3 regions of the Micromonospora sp. NPDC049047 genome follow, and region 2 is predicted to be linked to each of the others. Evidence: riboswitches for the same ligand, from Rfam matches in the RefSeq annotation. Region 2 holds a riboswitch; each other region holds the start of a gene.
What was found. Region 2 has a riboswitch for cyclic di-AMP ahead of AB0B86_RS31425 (transglycosylase family protein). Riboswitches for the same ligand answer to the same signal wherever they lie in the genome.
Positions count from the first base shown of each region.

Region 1: another riboswitch for cyclic di-AMP. It lies ahead of AB0B86_RS04400 (hypothetical protein); the one in region 2 lies ahead of AB0B86_RS31425 (transglycosylase family protein).
Region 3: another riboswitch for cyclic di-AMP. It lies ahead of AB0B86_RS25510 (C39 family peptidase); the one in region 2 lies ahead of AB0B86_RS31425 (transglycosylase family protein).

Region 1 covers NZ_JBEZEY010000002.1:300,957-307,745, reverse strand. The annotation lists gene AB0B86_RS04425 (hypothetical protein) at 1-588, opposite strand, end outside; gene AB0B86_RS04420 (copper ion binding protein) at 602-811, opposite strand; gene AB0B86_RS04415 (metal-sensitive transcriptional regulator) at 907-1,203, shown strand; gene AB0B86_RS04410 (copper-translocating P-type ATPase) at 1,210-3,165, opposite strand; gene AB0B86_RS04405 (YibE/F family protein) at 3,565-4,935, shown strand; cyclic di-AMP (ydaO/yuaA leader) riboswitch at 5,102-5,232, shown strand; gene AB0B86_RS04400 (hypothetical protein) at 5,237-6,256, shown strand; gene AB0B86_RS04395 (carbonic anhydrase) at 6,314-6,789, opposite strand, start outside.
Region 2 covers NZ_JBEZEY010000031.1:41,878-48,666, reverse strand. The annotation lists gene AB0B86_RS31450 (GNAT family N-acetyltransferase) at 1-222, shown strand, start outside; gene AB0B86_RS31445 (YafY family protein) at 117-1,091, opposite strand; gene AB0B86_RS31440 (VOC family protein) at 1,187-1,624, shown strand; gene dinB (DNA polymerase IV) at 1,683-2,870, shown strand; gene AB0B86_RS31430 (hypothetical protein) at 2,995-3,363, shown strand; gene AB0B86_RS31425 (transglycosylase family protein) at 3,491-4,177, opposite strand; cyclic di-AMP (ydaO/yuaA leader) riboswitch at 4,177-4,349, opposite strand; gene AB0B86_RS31420 (nitrilase-related carbon-nitrogen hydrolase) at 4,449-5,903, opposite strand; gene AB0B86_RS31415 (histidine kinase) at 6,014-6,789, shown strand, end outside.
Region 3 covers NZ_JBEZEY010000019.1:115,698-122,486, reverse strand. The annotation lists gene AB0B86_RS25525 (acyltransferase) at 136-1,443, shown strand; gene AB0B86_RS25520 (hypothetical protein) at 1,532-1,915, shown strand; gene AB0B86_RS25515 (hypothetical protein) at 2,050-2,820, shown strand; cyclic di-AMP (ydaO/yuaA leader) riboswitch at 3,105-3,246, shown strand; gene AB0B86_RS25510 (C39 family peptidase) at 3,477-4,325, shown strand; gene AB0B86_RS25505 (alpha/beta fold hydrolase) at 4,459-5,205, shown strand; gene AB0B86_RS25500 (CDP-glycerol glycerophosphotransferase family protein) at 5,238-6,789, opposite strand, start outside.

The sequences.
Region 1 (6,789 bases), on a different contig from region 2:
GGCGGTGCGACCGGGCTGCGGCGAACCGGTGAGGGTGACCGTGTAGCCGTCGACGGTGGTGCTTGTCGCCGGTGCGGGCAGCGGTCGTTCGGTCAGCTCGCCGGGGACTGTCACGTCCACGCCGAGCGTCAGCGGCTCACCCCCGGTCGGGGTGAAGTCGGCGAACGCCCGCCACTGCCCGGGGCCGGTCAGCGGGGTGTCGACCCGCCAGGTGCCGTCCGGGGCCAGGTCGGGGTGCACGTGGCGGAAACCGGAGAGGTCCCGGCGGGCGACGATCAGGTGCATCGTCTTGTCGTGTGCCACCTCGTACCCGGTGACCGGGCGGCCGTCCGGGCCGGCGATCCGGAAGGCGAACTCGCCGACCGGGGCGTCGACCGGTTCGAGGGTGTAGCCGCTCTGGGAGACGAGCAGGCCGCCGGGGAACCGGTCGGCCGTTTCGGCGTGCTCGTCCGCCGCCGGGCTGGCCTCGCCGTCGTGCCGGCCCTCGACCACAGTGCTGCGATCGGCCACCCGGCCGACCCCGTACGTCGCGCCGAAGACCGCCGCCAGGCCGACGGCGAACCCGGCCAGTTTCGTCACGGTGCGCATGCCGGCCCGCCGATCACGCGTCGACGAGGTCGTAACCGGCCTCGTCGACGGCGGCCCGGACAACCGCGGTGTCCAGGGGCTCATCGCTGCTGACGGTGACCCGGCCGGCGGCGAGGTCGACCTGGACGTCACGTACGCCGGCGATGGCGCCGACCTCGGCGCTCACCGCGCTGACGCAGTGCCCACAGGTCATGCCCTGCACCTGGTACGTCGTGTTGACCATCGGATCGTCTCCTTCGCGGTACCGGTACCCGGTGGGGGTATCTCTACGAGATAGGACCGTACCATACCCCCTGGGGGTACGCTATCCTTGCCGACATGACCGCACCCACCCCGATCCGCGGATACACCGCCAGCAAGGACCAGCTGCTCGCGCGGCTCCGCCGCGTCGAGGGGCAGGTCCGGGGCATCGAGAAGATGGTCGACGACGACCGCTACTGCATCGACGTGCTCACCCAGATCTCCGCCATCCAGGCCGCCCTCGACAAGGTGGCCCTCGGGCTGCTCGACGGGCACGCCCGGCACTGCATGCACGAGGGCGCCGCCGAAGGCCGGGCCGACGAGATGGCCAACGAGATGATGGCGGCGGTCGGCCGGCTGATGAAGCGCGGCTGACCGCCCTCAGTCCGGGGCGGGCCCGAGCCGGACCCGGCGCAGCAACTGCGCGTTGAGCGCCACCACGATCGTGGACGCGGACATCAGCACCGCGGCCGCCGCCGGGCTCAACGCCACACCGGCCCCGGACAGCACCCCGGCGGCCAGCGGCAACGCCACCACGTTGTAGCCGGCCGCCCAGGCCAGGTTCTGCCGCATCTTCCGGTACGACGCCCGGGACAGCCGGACCACCGCGCCCACCCCGCGCGGGTCCGAGGACGCCAGCACCACCCCGGCGGACTCGATCGCCACATCGGTGCCCGCCCCGATCGCGATGCCCACGTCCGCCCGGGCCAGCGCCGGCGCGTCGTTCACCCCGTCGCCGACCATCGCCACCACCAGCCCCCGCCGCTGAAGCTCGGCCACCCGATCGTCCTTCTCGGCCGGCAACACCTCGGCGAAGACCTCGTCGACGCCGGGCCGGAAGCCGAGGTCGGCGGCGACCGCCTCGGCCACCGGCCGGGCGTCACCAGTGATCATGGCGATGGTCCGGATCCCCTCGGCACGCAGCTCGTCGACCGCGCGCCGGGCCTCCGGACGTACCTCGTCGGTAAGCGCGAACGCACCGAGCACCGCCGCCGGCAGCCGCACCAGGTGCAGCACCGCGGCACCCCGCGCCGACCACCGCCCGGTCGCCGCCGCCACGTCGGCGGGGAGCACGAGACCCAGCTCCCGCAGCAGAGCCGGCCCGCCCACCGCGTACTCCGTGCCGTCGACTGTCGCCTGCACACCGCGGCCCGGCAGGGACCGGAACCCGACGGCCCGGGCCGCGCCACCGGGCTCGGCCGCCGCCACGATCGCCCGGGCCAACGGATGTTCGCTGTCCGACTCGACGGCCGCCGCGATCCGCAGCACCTCGTCCCGTCCGACGCCCGCCGCCGTCACCAGGTCGGTCACCCCGTGCTCACCCCGGGTCAGCGTGCCGGTCTTGTCGAAGAGCACCGCGCCGACGGTGCGCATCCGTTCCAACGCCAACCGGTCCTTCACCAGGATCCCGGACCGCGCGGCGAGGCCGGTGGAGAGCGCGACGACAAGCGGGATGGCGAGACCAAGCGCGTGCGGACAGGCGATCACCAGGACGGTGACCGCACGGACCACCGCCTGGTCCGGCTGACCGAGCGCGGTCCAGACCAGCACGGTCAGCACGGCGGTGCCGGTTGCCAGGTAGAACAGCGCGGCGGCGAACCGGTCGGCAAGCAGTTGGGCCCGCCCGCCGGAGCCCTGGGCCTGCGCGACCATCCGCTGGATGCCGGCGAGGGCGGTCTGCTCACCCACCGCCTCCACCCGGACCCGGATCGCCGAGTCGGTGGCGACGGTGCCGGCCACCACCCGGTCACCTGTCGACCGCGCGACCGGTCGCGACTCGCCAGTGATCATCGACTCGTCCAGTTCGGCGCCACCGCCGACGACCCGGCCGTCCGCCGGCACCCGACCCCCCGGCCGGACCAGCACCACGTCGTCGAGCCGCAGCACGGTCACCGGCACCACCTCGATCCGGCCGTCCGCCGCCACCCGTTCCGCCTCGTCCGGCAGCAGCGCGGCCAGCGCCGCCAGCGCCCCCCGGGCCTGCCCGATGGCCTTCATCTCCTGCCAGTGCCCGAGCAGCATGATGGTGACCAGCGCTGCCAACTCCCACCAGAAGTCCAGGTCGAAGGCACCCAGGCTGGTGGCCAGGGACGCGGTGTAGGCGACGGTGATCGCCATCGCGACGAGCAGCATCATCCCGGGCGCCCGGTCGCGCACCTCCCGGATCGCACCGACCAGGAACGGCCAACCGCCCCACCAGAACACCACCGAGCCGAGCACCGGCCCCACCCAGGAGCCAGCGCCTCCGGCCAGGCCCAGCCGATCCGACACGAGGTGACTCGTCAGCACCACCGGGACGGTGAGCACCAGGCAGACCCAGAACCGGCGGCGGAACATGGCAGGATCGTGCCCGGCGTGCTTGTCGTGTCCGGCGTGCTTTTCGTGCGGCACGGGTGCAGCGCGCTGTGGGTGCTCGGGTGGGGTCGGAGCGGACATGCTTCCAACATGCCGGCCCGACGGCCACCACGCGGGCGGTTCGGCCGCTCGACGCTCCGGCGCGCCCGGCAACCTCCCGGTGGGCTGACTAGCATCTCCCATGATCGCCCTGCGCATGCCGCCGCACATCCGGACGCCGCGACGGCGTGGTGACGCGGCCGACCGGCCGCGCACTGACCGTCAGTGATCAGGCGGTCGGCAGGCAGCGAACCGCACCGCCGTCCGGCGCGTTCGCGTCGAAACGGTGAACCGCGCGGCCCGCTGACACGTATCCCGCACCGGATCGTTGGGAGTCTCGACTTGGGTTCCGACCACGCCCGTCCCGCGCCGTCCGCCCCGCCCCGGGTGCGACGGATCCTCGTCGTGACGGTGGTGCCCCTCTTCGTCGCCACAGTGCTCGCCGCGGCACTGCTCTGGCCGCGCGGAGGAGCGACGCAGACCGACGGAGGAGCGGACGTGCCGCGCTACGCCGGCACGGTGACCCGCGTGGTGACCGAGCCGTGCCCGCCGCTGCCGTCGAGCCCCGAGGACACACCCAGGACCGGCGCCGGGCCGTGCGGCACTGTCGACGTCCGGGTGGACGACGGCCCCGCCGCCGGCCAGCAGGTGCGGACACCGGTGCCCGACGGTCCGGGCGCACCACGGGTGGACGTCGGCGACGAGGTCATCCTGGTCCAGTTGACCGACCCTACCGATCCCGCCACCAGCAACTGGAACATCGCCGAGCACCAGCGCGGCACTCCCCTCGTGTGGCTGGCGGTGGTCTTCGCTGCCGCGATCGTCGCGTTCGGCCGGTGGCGGGGGCTGGCCGCGCTCGGCGGGTTGGCGGCCAGCTTCGCCATCCTGCTCACCTTCGTACTGCCGGGCATCGGTGCCGGCAGATCACCGCTGCTGGTGGCGGTGGTCGGCGCCGCCCTGATCATGTTCGTGGTGCTCTATCTGACCCACGGCGTCACCGCGCAGACCTCGGTCGCGGTGCTCGGCACCCTGGGCAGCCTGGTACTGACCGGCGCGCTCGCCACCATCGCCACCGCGGCGACCCACCTCACCGGCTTCGGCAGTGAGGAGGCGACGACACTGTCGATGTTCCAGGGTGACGTGGACCTGCACGGCCTGCTGCTCGCCGGGATCATCATCGGTTCGCTCGGGGTGCTCGACGACGTGACGGTCACCCAGGCCGCCACCGTCACCGAGTTGGCGAACGCCAATCCCGGGCTGACCCGGATACAGCTGTACCGGGCGGCGACCCGCGTCGGCCGCGCGCACATCGCCTCCACCGTCAACACCATCGTGTTGGCGTACGCGGGCGCGTCGCTGCCCCTCCTGCTCCTGCTCACCGCCGACTCGCGGCCGATCGGGCAGATTCTCACGAGCGAGTTCCTCGCGCAGGAAATCGTCCGCAGCGCGGTCGCCACACTCGGGCTGATCGCCGCCGTGCCACTGACCACCGGGCTGGCCGCGATCGTGACCACGGCCGGACGTGTCGACGCCACGCCGCCGGGCGACGCCCCCGGGCCGCGCCCCCAACCGGACCCGGCGGAGGCACTTGCCGCCCTCAACGCGCCGCGGACGGCGCGATCCGACGAGCCGGACGAGACGCGGACCCGGCCCGCATCCACCGCCACCGACGGGTGGCCGGAGTCGAACAGGAGCACGGATACGGCATGGTGACACTCCTCAGCGTGACCAGATCGGGTCTCCCCCCTGAGAACCGCGTCACTGGTTACCAAACGCTATGGCGAAATGACACTTTTGGTCGGCATCCAGGCGTAGCTCACCGAGTCGACTCTCGGGTAACCTCGCTGCCGGTTACCGATGAAGGCGCGAAGCGGCGCCTGCGGTGCCACCGCCCAATCGCCAACCGGCGAGCCGGGGACCCAGGTGTGTGGGGTGAATCCGCGTCAGCGGTAGGGGCCACTTCCGCCCCGAACCCGTCAGCTAACCCGGTCGGCGGTCGAGGGAAGGGAACATTGTGACGGCACCCCTACGCCGCTGGTTGACACCCGTGGTGGCCGTGATCGCCGCACTGACCGTGCTCGCCGGGCCTCTCCCGGCCCACGCCGCTCCGACGACCCCCACACCATCCGGGCACGAGGAGGACGACGAGCCCAAGCTCATCACCGACCTCATCGAGCAGGTCAACCGCGACTACTCCGCCGCCAAGTCCAAGCTGGACAAATCCAAGAAGCGGCAGTTGGAGTTGGCGCTGGAGGTGGACCGGGCCAAGGCCGACCTGGACGCACTGACACCACAGGTCGGGCAGATCGCCGCCCAGTCGTACCGGACCGGTCGGATCGGCGCGCTCGCGATGCTGCTGGAGAGCGACGCCCCGGACACGTTCGTCCAGCGCGCCGCGATGCTCGACGAGATCAACATGGTGAACGAGAACAAGCTCGCCGAGGTCAACGCGGCGAAGTCCCGCGCCGAGCAGGCCAAACTGCTCCTCGACACCGAGGTCCGGGAGCAGCAGAAGCAGACCGCCGTGATGGCCAAGCGCAAGAGCGAGGCCGACAAGGCGCTCGCCCTGGTCGGCGGCAAGGGCTTCACCGGCGGCCTGGTCGACGCCACCTCGAAGGTCGCCAAGATCGGCCCGGGTCGCACCGCCGACGGTGACTGGAAGCCGCAGTCCTGCAGCGAGAAGGACCCGACCACGTCCGGTTGCGTCACGCCGCGGACGCTGCACGCGTACAAGGAAGTCAAGGCCGCCGGATTCAACCGGTTCGTCGGCTGTCACCGCAACGGTGGACCGTACGAGCACCCGAAGGGCCGCGCCTGCGACTGGTCGTTGCAGAAGAGCGGCTTCAGCCCGTGGCACAACAACGACACCCGGATGTACGGCAACAACGTGGCCGCGTTCCTCATCCGCAACGCCGACCGGCTCGGCATCTACTACGTGATCTGGAACCGGCAGATCTGGTTCCCGGCGACCGGCTGGAAGTCCTACAGCGGACCGTCGAACCACACCGACCACGTACACATGTCGATGCTCTGACCCGCGCCACCTGTTGCCGAGGGCCGCTCCGCGTACTGCGGGGCGGCCCTCGGCAGGTCAGGCGGCAGCAGCCGGGTCAGCCGACCCGGCCGGCACGCCGAGCGTCGCGAAGCCGGCCGGCACGGCGGCCACCGGGCGCACCACTCCGGCGGCGAGCCGGTACGACACGCCCACCACAGCGCAGCGCCCCCGCTCCACCTCGGCGGCCAGCACCGGCGACTGCCGGAGCAACGTCTCGACGGTCTGCGCGATGTGGATGTCGACGATGCCGTCGATGTCGTCCACGCCCTCGGCCTCGGCCCGACGCAGACTGGGCAGCACTGCATCTACCACCGCCGGCAGGTGCCCGGCCGGTTGGGTGCCGGTCGCGACGGATTCCCGCGCCGCCTGCACCGCCCCGCACGAGTCGTGGCCGAGCACGACCACCAGGGGGGTGCCCAGGACGGCCACCGCGTACTCCACGCTGCCGAGCACCTCCGGGCCGGTGGTGTGCCCGGCCGTGCGGACCACGAACAGGTCACCCAGCCCTCGGT
Region 2 (6,789 bases):
GTGACCTCCGGCGACACCGCGGCCACCGCCCTCTACGAGCGCACCGGCTGGCTGTGCACCGGCGTCAGCACCGCACCGTGGACCACGCCCGACGGCAGTCCGGTGTCGCTGCGCCACTACACGCTGCGCTGCGACACCGCCCCGGCCATCGCCGCGAGGCGGCGGGCGAGCAGCCCGGCCGCCTCCCGCAGCTCCGGCGGCTCCAACACCTCCACCTGGTAATCCAGGCGGGCGAGGTGCGCGGCAAGCCAGTCCAGGCTCTCACCGCCGACGACCAGCACACACCACCCGTCGCTGCCCTCCTCGACCCGCCCCACCTGGGGTGGCACCACCGCGCGCACCCGGTCGGGATGGGCACGCACCCGCGCCCGGGCGACATACCGGTACGGTGCCCCGGTCACCGACCGCTGCACGAAGGCGACCGGATCCGGGTGGTCGCGGGCCCGGAACCGCCAGGTCGTCGCCACCGCCGCGGCCATCCGGTCCAGGCGGAACGTGCGCCAGTCGTCGCGGTCGACGTCCCAGCCCATCAGATACCAGCGGCGACCCGTGGTGACCATCCGGACCGGCTCGACAGTCCGCTCCTGCGCCCCGCCGTCGCGGGCGGTGTAGCTGAACCGGACCCGCACGGCGTCGCGACAGGCCCGTGCGAGCGTCACCAGCAACTCCGCGTCGATCTCGGCCACCGGGCCGATCAGGGTCTCCGTCGAGCCGTGCACGGCCCGCACCTCGGCGCGCAGCCGCGACGGCATCACCTGGTCGAGCTTCGCGAGCGCCCGCAGCGCCGCCTCCCCCGCCCCGGCGACCGTGCCTCCCGAGGCGAGCCGCAGGGAGACCGCTGTCGCGATCGCCTCCTCGTCGTCGAGGAGCAGCGGCGGCAGCTGGGTGCCCGCACCGAGTTGGTAGCCACCGCCCACGCCCGCCGTCGCGTACACGGGGTAACCGAGCGCACGCAGACGCTGCACGTCACGGCGCACGCAGCGACTGGTGACCCCCAGCTCGGCAGCGAGCTCGCCGGCCGTCCAGGACGGTCGCCGTTGCAGCAGCGCCAGCAGCCGAAGGACCCGCTCGGTGGTCGCCTCGACGCTCATCCGCCGATCGTTTCACGGATAGCGGAACGACTCTGTCCGCTATCCGCGAGAGGCTTCGGACCATGACCGACCAGACCAGGAAACAGGGAGCTGAGATGGCCCGCGACATCCAGATCACGTTCGACTGCGCCGACCCGGCCGCACTGGCGACGTTCTGGGCCGAGGCGCTCCGCTACCAGGTGCAGCCTCCCCCCGGAGACTTCGAGTCGTGGGACCAGGCCCTGGAAGCCATGGGAGTGCCCCCGGAGCGCCGCAACGACGCCTCGGCGGTGGTTGACCCCGACGGCTCGGGTCCTCGGCTGTTCTTCCAGCGAGTGCCGGAGCCCAAGCAGGTCAAGAACCGGGTACACGTCGATGTGCGGGCCGCTCCCGGGCTGGCCGGCGACGAGCGGATGGCGGCCCTGGAAACGGAGGCGGACCGGCTCGTCGCGCACGGGGCCACCCGGCTCACCCGGCACGAGCCCGCTCCCCCGCTGGGGGCCGGTCACCTCGTCATGGCCGACCCCGAGGGCAACGAGTTCTGCCTGGACTGACATGGGCGTTCGCCCAGCTCACCGCCGTCGCCGCCGGACGTCATGCGAACATGTGTACGTGTCGTCCGGCGCCCACATCCTGCACGCCGACCTGGACGCGTTCTACGCGTCGGTCGAGCAGCGTGACGACCCGCGCCTGCGCGGGCGGCCGGTCATCGTCGGCGGGGGCGTGGTCCTCGCGGCCAGCTACGAGGCGAAGGCCCGGGGCGTACGCAGCGCGATGGGTGGCCAGCAGGCGCGCCGGCTGTGCCCGGAGGCGATAGTGGTGCCGCCCCGGATGTCGGCGTACACGGCGGCGAGCCGCGCGGTCTTCGAGATCTTCCGGCAGACCACCCCGCTTGTCGAGGGGCTCTCCATCGACGAGGCGTTCCTGGACGTGGGTGGCCTGCGGCGGCTGGTCGGGTCGCCGACCGAGATCGCCGAGCGGCTGCGCCGGGAGGTCTGGGCCGGGGTCCACCTACCGATCACGGTGGGGGTGGCCCGCACGAAGTTCCTGGCGAAGGTGGCCAGTGGGGTGGCGAAGCCGGACGGGCTGCTGGTTGTCGCACCGGACGCCGAGGTGGCGTTCCTGCACCCGCTGCCGGTCGAGCGGCTGTGGGGCGTCGGCCCGGTCACCTCGGCGAAGTTGCGGGCGCACCGGATCCGTACCGTCGGCGAGGTGGCGCGGCTCGGCGAGGCCGCGTTGGTGTCTCTGCTCGGGTCCGGCTCCGGGCGGCACCTGCACGCCCTGGCGCACAACCGTGACCCACGCGCGGTGCAGGTCGGTCGACGACGCGGATCGATGGGTGCCCAGCACGCACTGAGCCGCAGCCCGCACGCCCCGGCGGAGTTGGACGCCATCCTCGCCGGCCTTGTCGACCGGGTCTCCCGGCGGATGCGCGCGGCCGGGCGGGCCGGGCGCACAGTGGTGCTGCGGCTGCGTTTCGGCGACTACACCCGGGCGACCCGCTCGCACACAGTGGACAAGGCGACAGCCGACACGACCCCGTTGCTCGCCGCCGCGCGGGCGCTGTTGCGGGCGGCCCAGCCCGAGATCGACAGTCGTGGTGTCACGCTGATCGGTGTCTCGGTGGGCAATCTGGACGACAGCCCGGTGCAGCCGGAGCTGCCGTTCCACAGCGACCCGGGTGCGGAGCTGGACGCCGCTGTGGACGCGGTCCGCGACCGGTTCGGATCGGCGGCGCTCACCCGGGCGGTGCTGCTCGGCCGGGAGCCGGGCGTCGAGATGCCGCTGCTGCCGGATTGACCGATCTGCGTGCGGTGTCCATCCGAAGAGGTGCGATCGGAGACACATCACAGCAGGTCGGCGGTTTAGCCGGCGGCTGACGGGTGACCCTTGGGGGGTACAGCCTGACAAGGGGGGACCCAGCATGTCCGACGACACCAGCAACCGAGTGAGCCGCAACGCCGAGCGCCCGCACGACGTGACCGACCCGCTGCTCTGGCAGTTGGCGATCGATGTGCTGAGCGCCCACGAGCCGGACGACGAGGGTCACTGCCGCAACCTCCAGTGCGCCGGGCAGTCCTGGCCCTGTGCGGCCCGCGCCGGCGCCGAGCAGTCGATACGCCTGGCCCGCAGCACACCCGCCCCGGTCGAGACGACCACCGACGGCGGCGACAGCGAGGAGGGCGGCACGGGTTGGTCCGGGGAGAGCAGCGCACCGGCTCCCCGGTGGGGCTGGAACGCCGGTCCGGTCACGTCGCACCGAGGGCCGAAGGCGTCCGCGTCCGCGGCGTGACGGCCTTCCCCCGGGGGTACGAGCGCGCGGGGCTGATTGGCATCACACGCACGAACGCTCGGCCGGTGATCCGGCCGAGCGTTCGCGTGTCATCCGTCAGAGGCTGAGCCGCTGCGTCGGGAAACGATCAGAGGCTGAGCCGCTGACCCGGGAAGATCAGGCCCGGGTCGGCCCCGATCAGCTGCCGGTTGTGCTCGTACAGCGCCTGCCAACCGCCGGTCACCCGGTGGCCGTCAGCGATCTCCGACAGGGTGTCCCCCGGCTTGACCAGGTACGTCTGGCCGCCGGTGGTCGGCGCGGTGCGTTCGTGGCTGCGGGTCGCCGGCTGCTCGCCGCGCGACGGCCGCTCGGTGGGCTTGGTCGACTTCGTGGTGGGCTTGGTCGACTTGGTGGTGGGCTTGGTCGACTTGGTGGTGGGCTTGGTCGACTTCGTGGCCGAGCCGCCGGTCGATCCGCCCTTCTTGCCGCAGGTCGGCCAGGCGCCGATGCCCTGCCCGTCGAGTACCTTCTCGGCGATCGCGATCTGCTCGCCGCGGCTGGCCAGGTCGGCGCGGGCGGCGTACTTCTTGCCGCCGTAACCGGCCCAGGTGCTCTGGGAGAACTGCAGTCCGCCGTAGTAGCCGTTCCCGGTGTTGATCTTCCAGTTGCCGCCGGACTCGCACTTGGCGATCGCGTCCCAGTTGACCGCGGCCTGCGCCGGGGCGGCCGGCCCGAAGAGGGCGACGGCGCCGGTGACCGCACCGACAGCCAGGGTGCCGACGGCGAGGCGGCGGGTGGTGACCCGTCGATGACGGGGGGTGTAGACAGACGTCATGTGAGCTTCCTCCACGCCGGCGAGGTGAGCTGTCGGGTTCGGGCCGAGGAGCCCGGCCGCACGGTGGCGGCTTCACCCCGAGGTGACATGCACCGAGGAACGTGTGGGTCCCCCGCTCCTGCCCGGTGACTGGGTTCCGACGACCGGGGGCAGGATTTGGCGTTGCCGGCCGTGGTGTCCGCGTTGGCGAACCCGACCGACGTTAGGCACGGTCGGTGACGATCGCCCAACCCCTGTGAACTTCTTCACCGGGGCACGCTGGAGAGTCCGCTCAGCGGTTGCGGGCCTGGTGACTCTGTGCAGTGACCACCATGGACCGTTTGCGATCAGCTGTCCTCCTGGAGCCAGACGCCGACCCCTCGACGGCGACGACCAACAAGACCAGGGACAACAACGGAAACCAATCTCCCGTACGCGAGTAGACAGTGCCCCATCCGGTGGTCGGAGCGGCCGTTACCAGCAACTCCGCGTCACCGGCGCTGACGTCACCCAGCAGTCTGCCGCCGCCGTCGCTTACCGTCAGCCGGCCCAACTCGGCGGCGCGGACCACTGTGATTCCGTTCTCCACACCCCGGACCATTGCGATGCGACCGTGCAGCCAACCGTCGGAGGTGAAGTCCAGGGCGGGGACGAGCAGCACCGAGGCGCCCTCCGCCCGATACCGCCGGACCAGGCCGGGATAGTCGAGGTCCTTGCAGATGGCAACGCCGAACCGCCCGTTCACGATGACGTCGTCGTCGCCCGGCGTCAGCCACTCCTCCAGGCCGGGGACCAGATGCTGTTTCTGGTACGTCGTGACGCCGCCATCCGGGTCCAGCACCAGCGCGACGTTGCTGGCCGTGCCGGCCCGCCACAGCACCGTGCCGACGACGATCTGGGCCCCGGCCTGCCGCAGCGCGTCCACGAGCAGGGGCAGGGTCGTGTCCGTCACGGCGAACACCTTCTCCGGCAGCACCACGATCCGTGCCCCACGGGCGGTCAGGTCCGCCACCCGCGCGGCGTACCGGGCGAGCAGGTCCCGGCCGGACGGTTCGTCGATCGGGAGCCCGTCCGTGGACTGCCGCAGGGCGAGCAGACCGACGGTAAGCGGCTCGGCCGGGTCGGCTGAACGACCCAGTGACCAGGCCGACCACCCGCCGGCGCCGAGCAGGAGGGCGAGCAGGCAGGCGAGGGCGGTGCGGTCGAGCCGGCCGGTGCCTGTTGGCAGTGCGCTGCCGAGCACGGCGGCGACAGCGATCGGGACGGCGAGCAGCAGGTAGGTGACGCCCCAGACGCCGGTGAGCGCGGTCAGCTGGATGACCGGCCGGACGTCGGCCTGCGTGTAGGCGAGACTCCACCACGCCCCCTGCGGGAACAGGTGCGACGCCGCGTACTCGCCGAGCACCCACAGTGCCGGCACGGTGAGGACGGCGCGCACGGTTCGCCCCCGCAGCAGCAGGGCACGGGCGAGCACTACCGTGCCGGCCGCCAGGCCGAGGCCGAGGCCGAGCACGGCGGCGACCGCGGGGACCGGAAGGCCCAGGGTGCCGTGGTAGTACCCGACCATGTCGAGCTGCCCGATCGACCAGGCGAGGATCGTCGCGCCGAGCGCGGTCCTCCGGCGTACCCGCACCGAGGCGAGGATCAGCGGGATCGGGGCGAGCCAGGTCAACGCGGCAACGGGGTGCAGCCCGCACCCGCCGAGCCAGAGCAGGCCACTGAGGAGCGCGGCGACGATCGTCATCATGCGCCAATCGTGTGGCGAGGGTTGGCCGGTGCGGATCGCCGTACGCGGTGGAGGTGTTCTGGTCCTGTGGAGGGAGGCGCGGAGGAACCGGGCCGGACGATACTGCCGACGTGAAGCGGTACGTCAATCTCGCTGTCACGGTGGCCGCCGTCGCCGCGACAGTGCTGCCGGCCGTGGCCGACGGGCCACCCGCCTGGTGGGTGCTGCCGCTGGCGGTCGCGTCCTCGGTCCCGGTGCTGTGGCGGGACCGCGCGCTGGTCCCGGTCGCCGTCGTGGTGGGGGTCGCCACGACGGTCTCGGCCTCGCTCGGCGCGCCCCCGCTGCTGCCGGTCGGCCCCCTCGTCTGCGTCTACACGTTCGCGGCGCGATCCTCGCTTGCGGTCCGCCTGCTCGGCATCGTGCTCACCGCCGCCGGCCTGCTGTTCTCGCTGCTGTATCCGCACCCGGACGTGGAGGTGCTGCGCTACCTGTCGGTCGCCTACCTCTTCTCGTACGCCCTGGGGACCAGCGCCCGGGCCCGGCGTACCCACGCCCAGGCCCGCGCCGAACGGGATCGCCGCGTCGCCGGTGACCTCGCGGCGGCAGTGCTGCGCGAACGCGCCCGGATCGCCCGCGACCTGCACGACATCCTCACCCACGCGGTCGGCGTCATGGTCGTGCAGGCGGAGGCGGGGCCGCTGCTGGTGCGCGACCAACCCGAACGCGCCGACGCCGCGTTCGCCGCCATCGCGGCCACCGGCAGGGACGCGGCCACCCAGCTGCGCCGCGCGGTCGGCAGCCTGCGTGAACCCGCCGACGAACCGTTCGACCAGCCGGGACTGGCCCAGCTCCCCGTCCTTGTCGACCGTGTCCGCGCCACCGGCCTCGACGCCGTCCTCGAGGTCGC
Region 3 (6,789 bases), on a different contig from region 2:
ACCCGGGAGTGACCCGGTAGGGTGCCCCGGGTGCGGCCCTGCCGGGTCGTCGCGGGCGTCGCTGTCGTGCCGTCCACGCCGCGCCGAGGAGGATACGAACGTGCTGGTGACCCTGCCAAGCCTCGGCATCCGCCCATGACGAGCGCCGCCGCGACGTCAACCGCCAGGCCCGTCCCCGCTCCGTCCCGGCTGCCCTCGCTCACCGGGCTGCGGTGGATCGCCGCGCTGCTGGTCTTCGGGTTCCACGCGGGCACCATGCGGATCATCGCCGAGCCGGACTACAAGGCGGTGGTCGACAAGTTGTTCAGCCTCGGCCTGTCCGGGGTGCAGTTCTTCTTCATCCTCAGCGGATTCGTGCTGGTCTGGTCGGCCCGGGCCGGCGACTCCCGGCGTACCTTCTGGCGGCGACGAATTGCCAAGATCTACCCCAACCACCTGGTGCTGTGGGGGGCGACGTTGCTTGTCGCCTGGTGGTTCGCCGACCCGGTGCTGCCGGCCGCCGCGCTGGAGAACCTGCTGTTGTTGCAGGCCTGGGACCCCCGGCCGGGCTGGTTCTACAGCATCAACACGGTGAGCTGGTCGCTCTCCTGCGAGTTCTTCTTCTACCTCTGCCTGCCGCTGGTGCTGCCGCTGCTGCGCCGGGCCCGGCCGAAGCTGCTCTGGGCGCTCGTCGTCGCGATGCCACTGCTGATCCTCGCGCTCTGGCCGGCCCAGCACCTGGTGCCGGAGGTGAGCCGCTGGTGGTTCACCCAGATCTTCCCGCCGGCCCGGTCGCTGGAGTTCTGGTTGGGCGCGGTGGCGGCCGAGTTGATGCGCCGGGGTCTCTGGCGTGGCCCCGGGCTGACCTGGGCCAGCGTCATCTTCGTGGGTGTCTGGGCGGCCGCCGCGCAGTGGATTCCCGCGGAGTTGTGGACCACGTTGCTCGCTGTCGCGTACCTGCTTGTCATCACCGCCGCCGCGGACGCGGACGTGCGGGACCGGCGGTCGCCGTGGCGGTCCCGGCCGCTGGTCTGGCTCGGCGAGGTCTCCTTCGCCTTCTACCTGGTCCACGTGCTGGTGATGACGAGCGTGCTGCGCTTCACCGGCGACTGGGGGACCGGCTTCGCGGGTTGGCGCGGCCCGGCCGTGGTGCTCGGTTTCCTGCTGGTGACCCTGCTCCTCGCCGCGCTGCTGCACCGCTACGTGGAAACCCCGATGATGCGCCGGCTCGCACCGCGCCGTCCGGCCCGATCGGCGTCCATCCCCGGACAACGCACCGCCGCGACGCGGACCAGCGGCACCGCCGCGACCCGGACCAGCGGCACCGTCGCGACGCGGACCAGCGGCACCGCCGCGACGCGGACCAGCGGCACCGCCGCCGAGACCGACGGCGCGGGGACCCGGACCGAGGCCGACGGGCCCGACCAGACCGGCAGCCGATCAACGTACGCGGACACCCGCTGACGCCGTCCGACCTGGTCAACGGGTGCGGCGGCGCGTCGACACGCCCGTGGTCGATGCGCCACTGTCGGCACGACGGTAGCGTGGTGACGTGCTTCCGGTCGCGCTCACCTGTCCGCTGTGGTGGGTGGCGCGCTTGACGACCCGGGTGCTGACCAGCCTCGCCGTCGTCGCGGCCCTGGCGCTCGGCGCCGGTCCGGCCTCGGCCGCCGCGCCAACGTCGCACCCCGGCGTCACGTCGAGCGTGACCGCCGGGTCGCACCCGAGCGCCGCATCGAGCGTGCGCGTCGTGTCGGGTGCGGGTGCCGCCGAGGAGGCCCTCCCGGCCTGGTCGCTCGACGCGCAGCCGACGCTCCCCGAGGGTCTGGGTGCCGCCGCGACCGCCGCGCTGCCGGTGCGCCTGGCCGGGCCCGACCGGCGGTCCCTCGTCGACGCCTCCAGCGGTAGGACACCCCGGGGTCCACCCGGGCGCTGAGCCACCGGGGCAGGCGCCCCGTCGCCGCACCCTGTCGATCCACCAGCTCCGCCTTCCCGCCGATCCGTGGCCCGCCGTGGCCCGCTGGCCGGCGGGGCTCCCCATCGCTCTGTTTCCTCCGCGAGGTGCCGACCATGGAGACCGCCGTCTTCTACCAGTTCGTAACCGAGGTGCCGCAGGCCGCTGCGATCTGGTCGGCCCTGCTCCTGCTCGCGCTGGGCGTGCTGGCCGTGCTTGTCGCCCGGCCCGAACGGGACCGGCCCACCGACGACCCGTCCCCGGCCGCACCGACGGCGCGCGAGGTGGCCGCGGCCGAACTCCTCGACAGACGCCGGTACGCCGAGGAGGTCGCCGTCGCCGCCGCTGGCGCGGCCAGGACGGCCCAGCGGCGACGCGATGCCTGGCTGACCAGTCAGGAAGCTGTGGAACGCGCCTGGACGCGGTACGACGAGGCGGACACGGCCGCCCGCCGCTTCGCGGGTTGCGGGGCGCTACCCACCCCGGACACCCCCCGCACCCCCGCTGAGTACGCCGCCCGGGAGCGCTACCTGCACCGCGCGGCGATGGCGGCGTACTGGCGTGGCGACCTGAGCATGGCCCAGCTCAGCGATGTGTTCGGACACCGGCGGGGCTGGGACCCCCGGCGGCACCCGGTCGAGCAGGAAGCGCTGCTCAGTCGGTCGATCCGGGAGGAGAGACGGGCCGACTACCAGGCCGCCGCCGACGCGGAGCGGGCCCTGTGGCGGGCTGCGGAGTTGGCCGCCGAGTCGGCGCGCAGCCTTGCCGAGGAGGCCGCAGCGGCAGCGGCCCGGCTGCGGCCGAGTCGGGCGCCCGCGCGCCGGCTGGTCCGCGGGGCGGTGCGTCCCGCCGTCGTGGCACGCTGGCGCCCAGCCCGTGTGGGTTGAGCCCGATCCGTTATGTGAGCCCGCTCACGGGATTCCAGAATCGGGCGTCCGGCACGTTCGGCTCGATTGTTCACGGCGTTCTGGCCGCACTCTCGGCGACCTGTCCGGTTGTGGCCCGTAGGCGTCGCCGTAACCGCTTGTCCCATCGAGTCACGTCATCGGCAATACGCGCAGAAATTGCCGTGCAGTTTCGGGTTTACGCAGGTGGGCCTGGCTTGGCACCGTGTGGTTGGGCCAGTAGTGTCGTCCCGTCCGGTGCGGTAATCGATCGCAAGACGCGACGCCGCGCCGACCCGCTCAATCGTGATGAACGAACCGGGGACCCATCAGTAAGTCCGGGGTGAATCCGCGAGCATCGGCCCGCGGTAGGGCGATCTTCCCGCCCGAATCCGTCAGCTAACCCGGTAGGCGGTGTCGGAAGGAGTTCCATTCTCGTGCAGCACCTCCCCACCCCTCGGCTGTTCCCTCGCCTCCACGGCGCAGCGGTGCCCCCGCTCATTCGTCAAGCGACGGTGAGCTGACCCCCGGGTCATCGCCTAACCGCCCGGCCCCGCCGGGCGTCCCCTGAGCGGTTCACCATCCGCGGACCACAGTCCGCGCGCTGGCGCCTGCCCGGATGCCGGTCCGGCCCCCGGTGTGCCGCTCTCCCCCCGACCGTGGAGGACCCCGTGAAGCACACCCTGCAGCGTCAGCTCCGTCGCATCGCGACCGAGCGCCCGTACCAGATCATCGCCGCCTCCGCCGCGGCCCTCGTGATCGCCGGCACCACCGGCACCCTGCTCACCACCGCCGACGACGCGCCGGCCGACCAGCGCACCGCGACCACAGTCGCCGAGCTGCGCAGCGACGTCGCCGCCTCCCGTGGCGAGGTGCGCGACGCCTCCCCGTCGGCCACCGCAGCGCCGACAAGCGCCGCCCCGGCCACCAGCGCCGCCGCGCCCGCCGCCAAGGCCACGAGCAACCCGGACCTCACCCGTAAGCCGACGCCGCCGAAGCCGCCCGCGACCAAGGTGCTCGACTACGAGTACCAGGCGCAGAACACCTACTACAACTGCGGTCCGGCGGCCACCCGTAACGCGCTCAGCGCCGCCGGGATCGACCGTACCCAGGAGGAACTCGGCGCCGAGCTGGGCACCACCGAGATGGGCACCAACTCGGCCGAGGACACCACCCGGGTGCTCAACGCCGAGGTGAAGGGCTCCCCGTACCGGACCCGGATGTTCGCCGGCGCGCCCAGCCCGGCGCAGATGGACCGCCTCCAGGCCGATGTCGTCAAGGCCATCACCGACGGCCGGGGCGTTGTCGCGAACGTCGTCGGCGACGCCACCGACACCGACGGCGGCTGGCACTCCTACGGCGGCGGGCACTACATCGCCGTCGTGGGTTACAAGGACAACGGCCGTACGGTGCGCATCGCCGACTCGGCCAACGCTGCCGACCCGTCGTACTGGATCACCACCATCGACCTGGCCAACTGGATCGCCAGCCGGGGCTACTCCGCCTGACCCGGGCACGCTGGACCGCAGCGGGCGCCGTCCCCCACAAGGGGCCGGCGCCCGCTGCGTCTTCCACGGCGGTCCGCGGTACGCCCCGTCGACGACTCTCGTACCGGGCCGGGAACCGTGGGAGACTGCGGCCGTGGTGGATGAATCGGGTGGTCACGCCGGTCGAGGGCCGGTCCTGCTGCTGTTGCACGGGATGGGCGCGACCGGTGACGTGTGGTTGCCCTGGGCGCCGCATCTGGCCCACCACTGGCCCGGTCGGTGGCTGGCACCGGACCTCGCCGGTCACGGCTGGGCGTCGCCGCTGCCGTCGTACTCCTTCGCCGGCTTCGCCCAGCGGATCGCGCAGGCACTCGCCCCCGACGACCGGCTCGTCGTGCTCGGGCACTCGCTGGGTGGCGTGGTCGGCCTCGCGTTGGCCGCGCGCGACGCCGGGATGCCGGTGGACGCGGTGGTCGGGTTGGGCATCAAGGCGCTCTGGTCACCAGCCGAGCTGGAACATGCCGCTGAGCTGGCCGCCCGCCCGGTGAGCTGGTTCGCCAGCCGTACCGAGGCGGCCCGTCGCTACCTGCGCGTCTCCGGGCTGACCGGTCTGCTCCCGCCGGACCATCCGGTGGTGGACGCCGGCCTTCGTCAGGTCGACGGTCGCTGGCGTCTGGCCATGGACCCGACCGCGTTCGCCGTCGGCGAGCCCGACCTGGCCGCGCTGCTCGCGGCCACCGACGTGCCGGTGGTGCTGGCGCGCGGCGAGCACGACCCGATGGTCACCGACGAACAACTCAAGGAGTACGGCGTACCGGTCGCCACGTTGCCCGGGCTCGGGCACAACGCTCACGTGGAGGACCCAGCGGCCGTGTTGGCGCTGCTCGACCCGTACCGCTGAGCGTCCCGGGGCGGGTGGGCCGACAGTCCGGGTCAGGCCAGAGGGGAGAGCTGCCGGGCGCGCTCGGCGGCGGGGTCCTGTGTTGCCGCCAGTTCCCGGCGGGCGGCGGTCAGGAACGCGTCGGCGTACGCCTCGGCGGGGAAGTCACCCAGGTAGCGTCGGCGGGTGGCCCAGCGCTCCGCGGCCAGCGGATCGGTGTCCAGCAGCGCGGTCAGCATGTCGTCCAGGTTGGACAGATCCCGGCGCAGCACGTAACCCGACGCGGCAAGCGGGAACCGTTCGGCGAACCGGTCACCCTCGTCGCCCATGTCGGTGACCGCGTACGGCTTGCTGGAGTAGAGGTAGTCCGAGATCACCCCGGACACGTCGGAGACCAGCGCGTCCGACCGGTTCACGCACTCGGTCAGGCTCAGCTCGCGGGCCGCGGCACCGACGACGTGCTGGCGGCCGGTGCGGGCCCGATCGGCGACGAGCAGTTCGGTGAGCCGGCCCAACTGGCGGGCCGAGGCCGGGTTCTGTGTCGTGTACGGGTGCGCCCGCAGGATCACCGTCGCGCCGCGCTCCAGCAGCCGACGCAGCAGCCCCTCGGCCACCGGCAGCGAGCAGTAGTCGGCGTCGGCGTGATGCCCGGTCCACGTCGGGGTGTACAACACCGTGGGGTGCGCCATCCCCGGCTCCGGCTCGGACCGTACCTGGATCGACTCGACCTGCGGGCGGCCGACCACCACGAACTTGTCCGCCGGGATCTGCACCCCGGCGCGGGCGTACCTGTCGATCGCGGCCGGGCCGGCCACGAAGATCCGGTCGAAGATCCCGGACACCGGGTTGGCGCTCGGCGCCTTGTCGCTGTCGCCATGGTGCAGCTGGACGTGGGTGAGCTGGGTGAAGCGGATGCAGTGGCTGTTCTTCGCCCCGTGGTTGACGTAGAACGCCACACGCAGGCTCGGCACCAGCGCCTCGTCCATCGCCCGCAGGGTGGGGCAGTAGACCACCGGCGCGTCGGTGGCGGCGGCGATCGGGGCCAGGAACTCCGGTTCGCGCAGCACCACCAGGAACGGCCGGCCGATCCGTTCCAGGTACGGCAGCCACATGGTGACCTGGTATTCCGAGCCGGGCGGCGCGGAGAAGTAGAGCAGGAACTCCGGCTGGTGCCGGCGCAGCGCCCGAGCCACCGGCCCGCCACCGGCGCCCGGCCGGAACCGCCGCCGGGCCAGGTCCAGGGCGACCACCCCGGTGCCCGCGCCGACAAGCAGACTCACTGCCAACGCCACGCCGGCCGGCAGGGTGAGGGCGGCAGCGAGCGCCAGCACGGCGAGCAGCCCGAGCAGGGCGGTGCCGAGCCGGTCGGCGAGCAGCGGCGTCCAGGCGCGGACCGGCAGGTTCGCCGTGCGGACCTCCAGGTTGCCGGCGGTACGCAGAGGCCCCACCAGCAGCACCAACCCCAGGAGGACCAGGGCGGTGGCGACGAGCGTGAGGTTGAGCCCGTCGTCAAGACGCCGGGAGTAACCGACAAGGATCGCGGCGGCGATGAGCGTCGTCTCCGCGACCAGGTCGGCGGTGGGTCGGATCCGCTGTTCGGCGGCC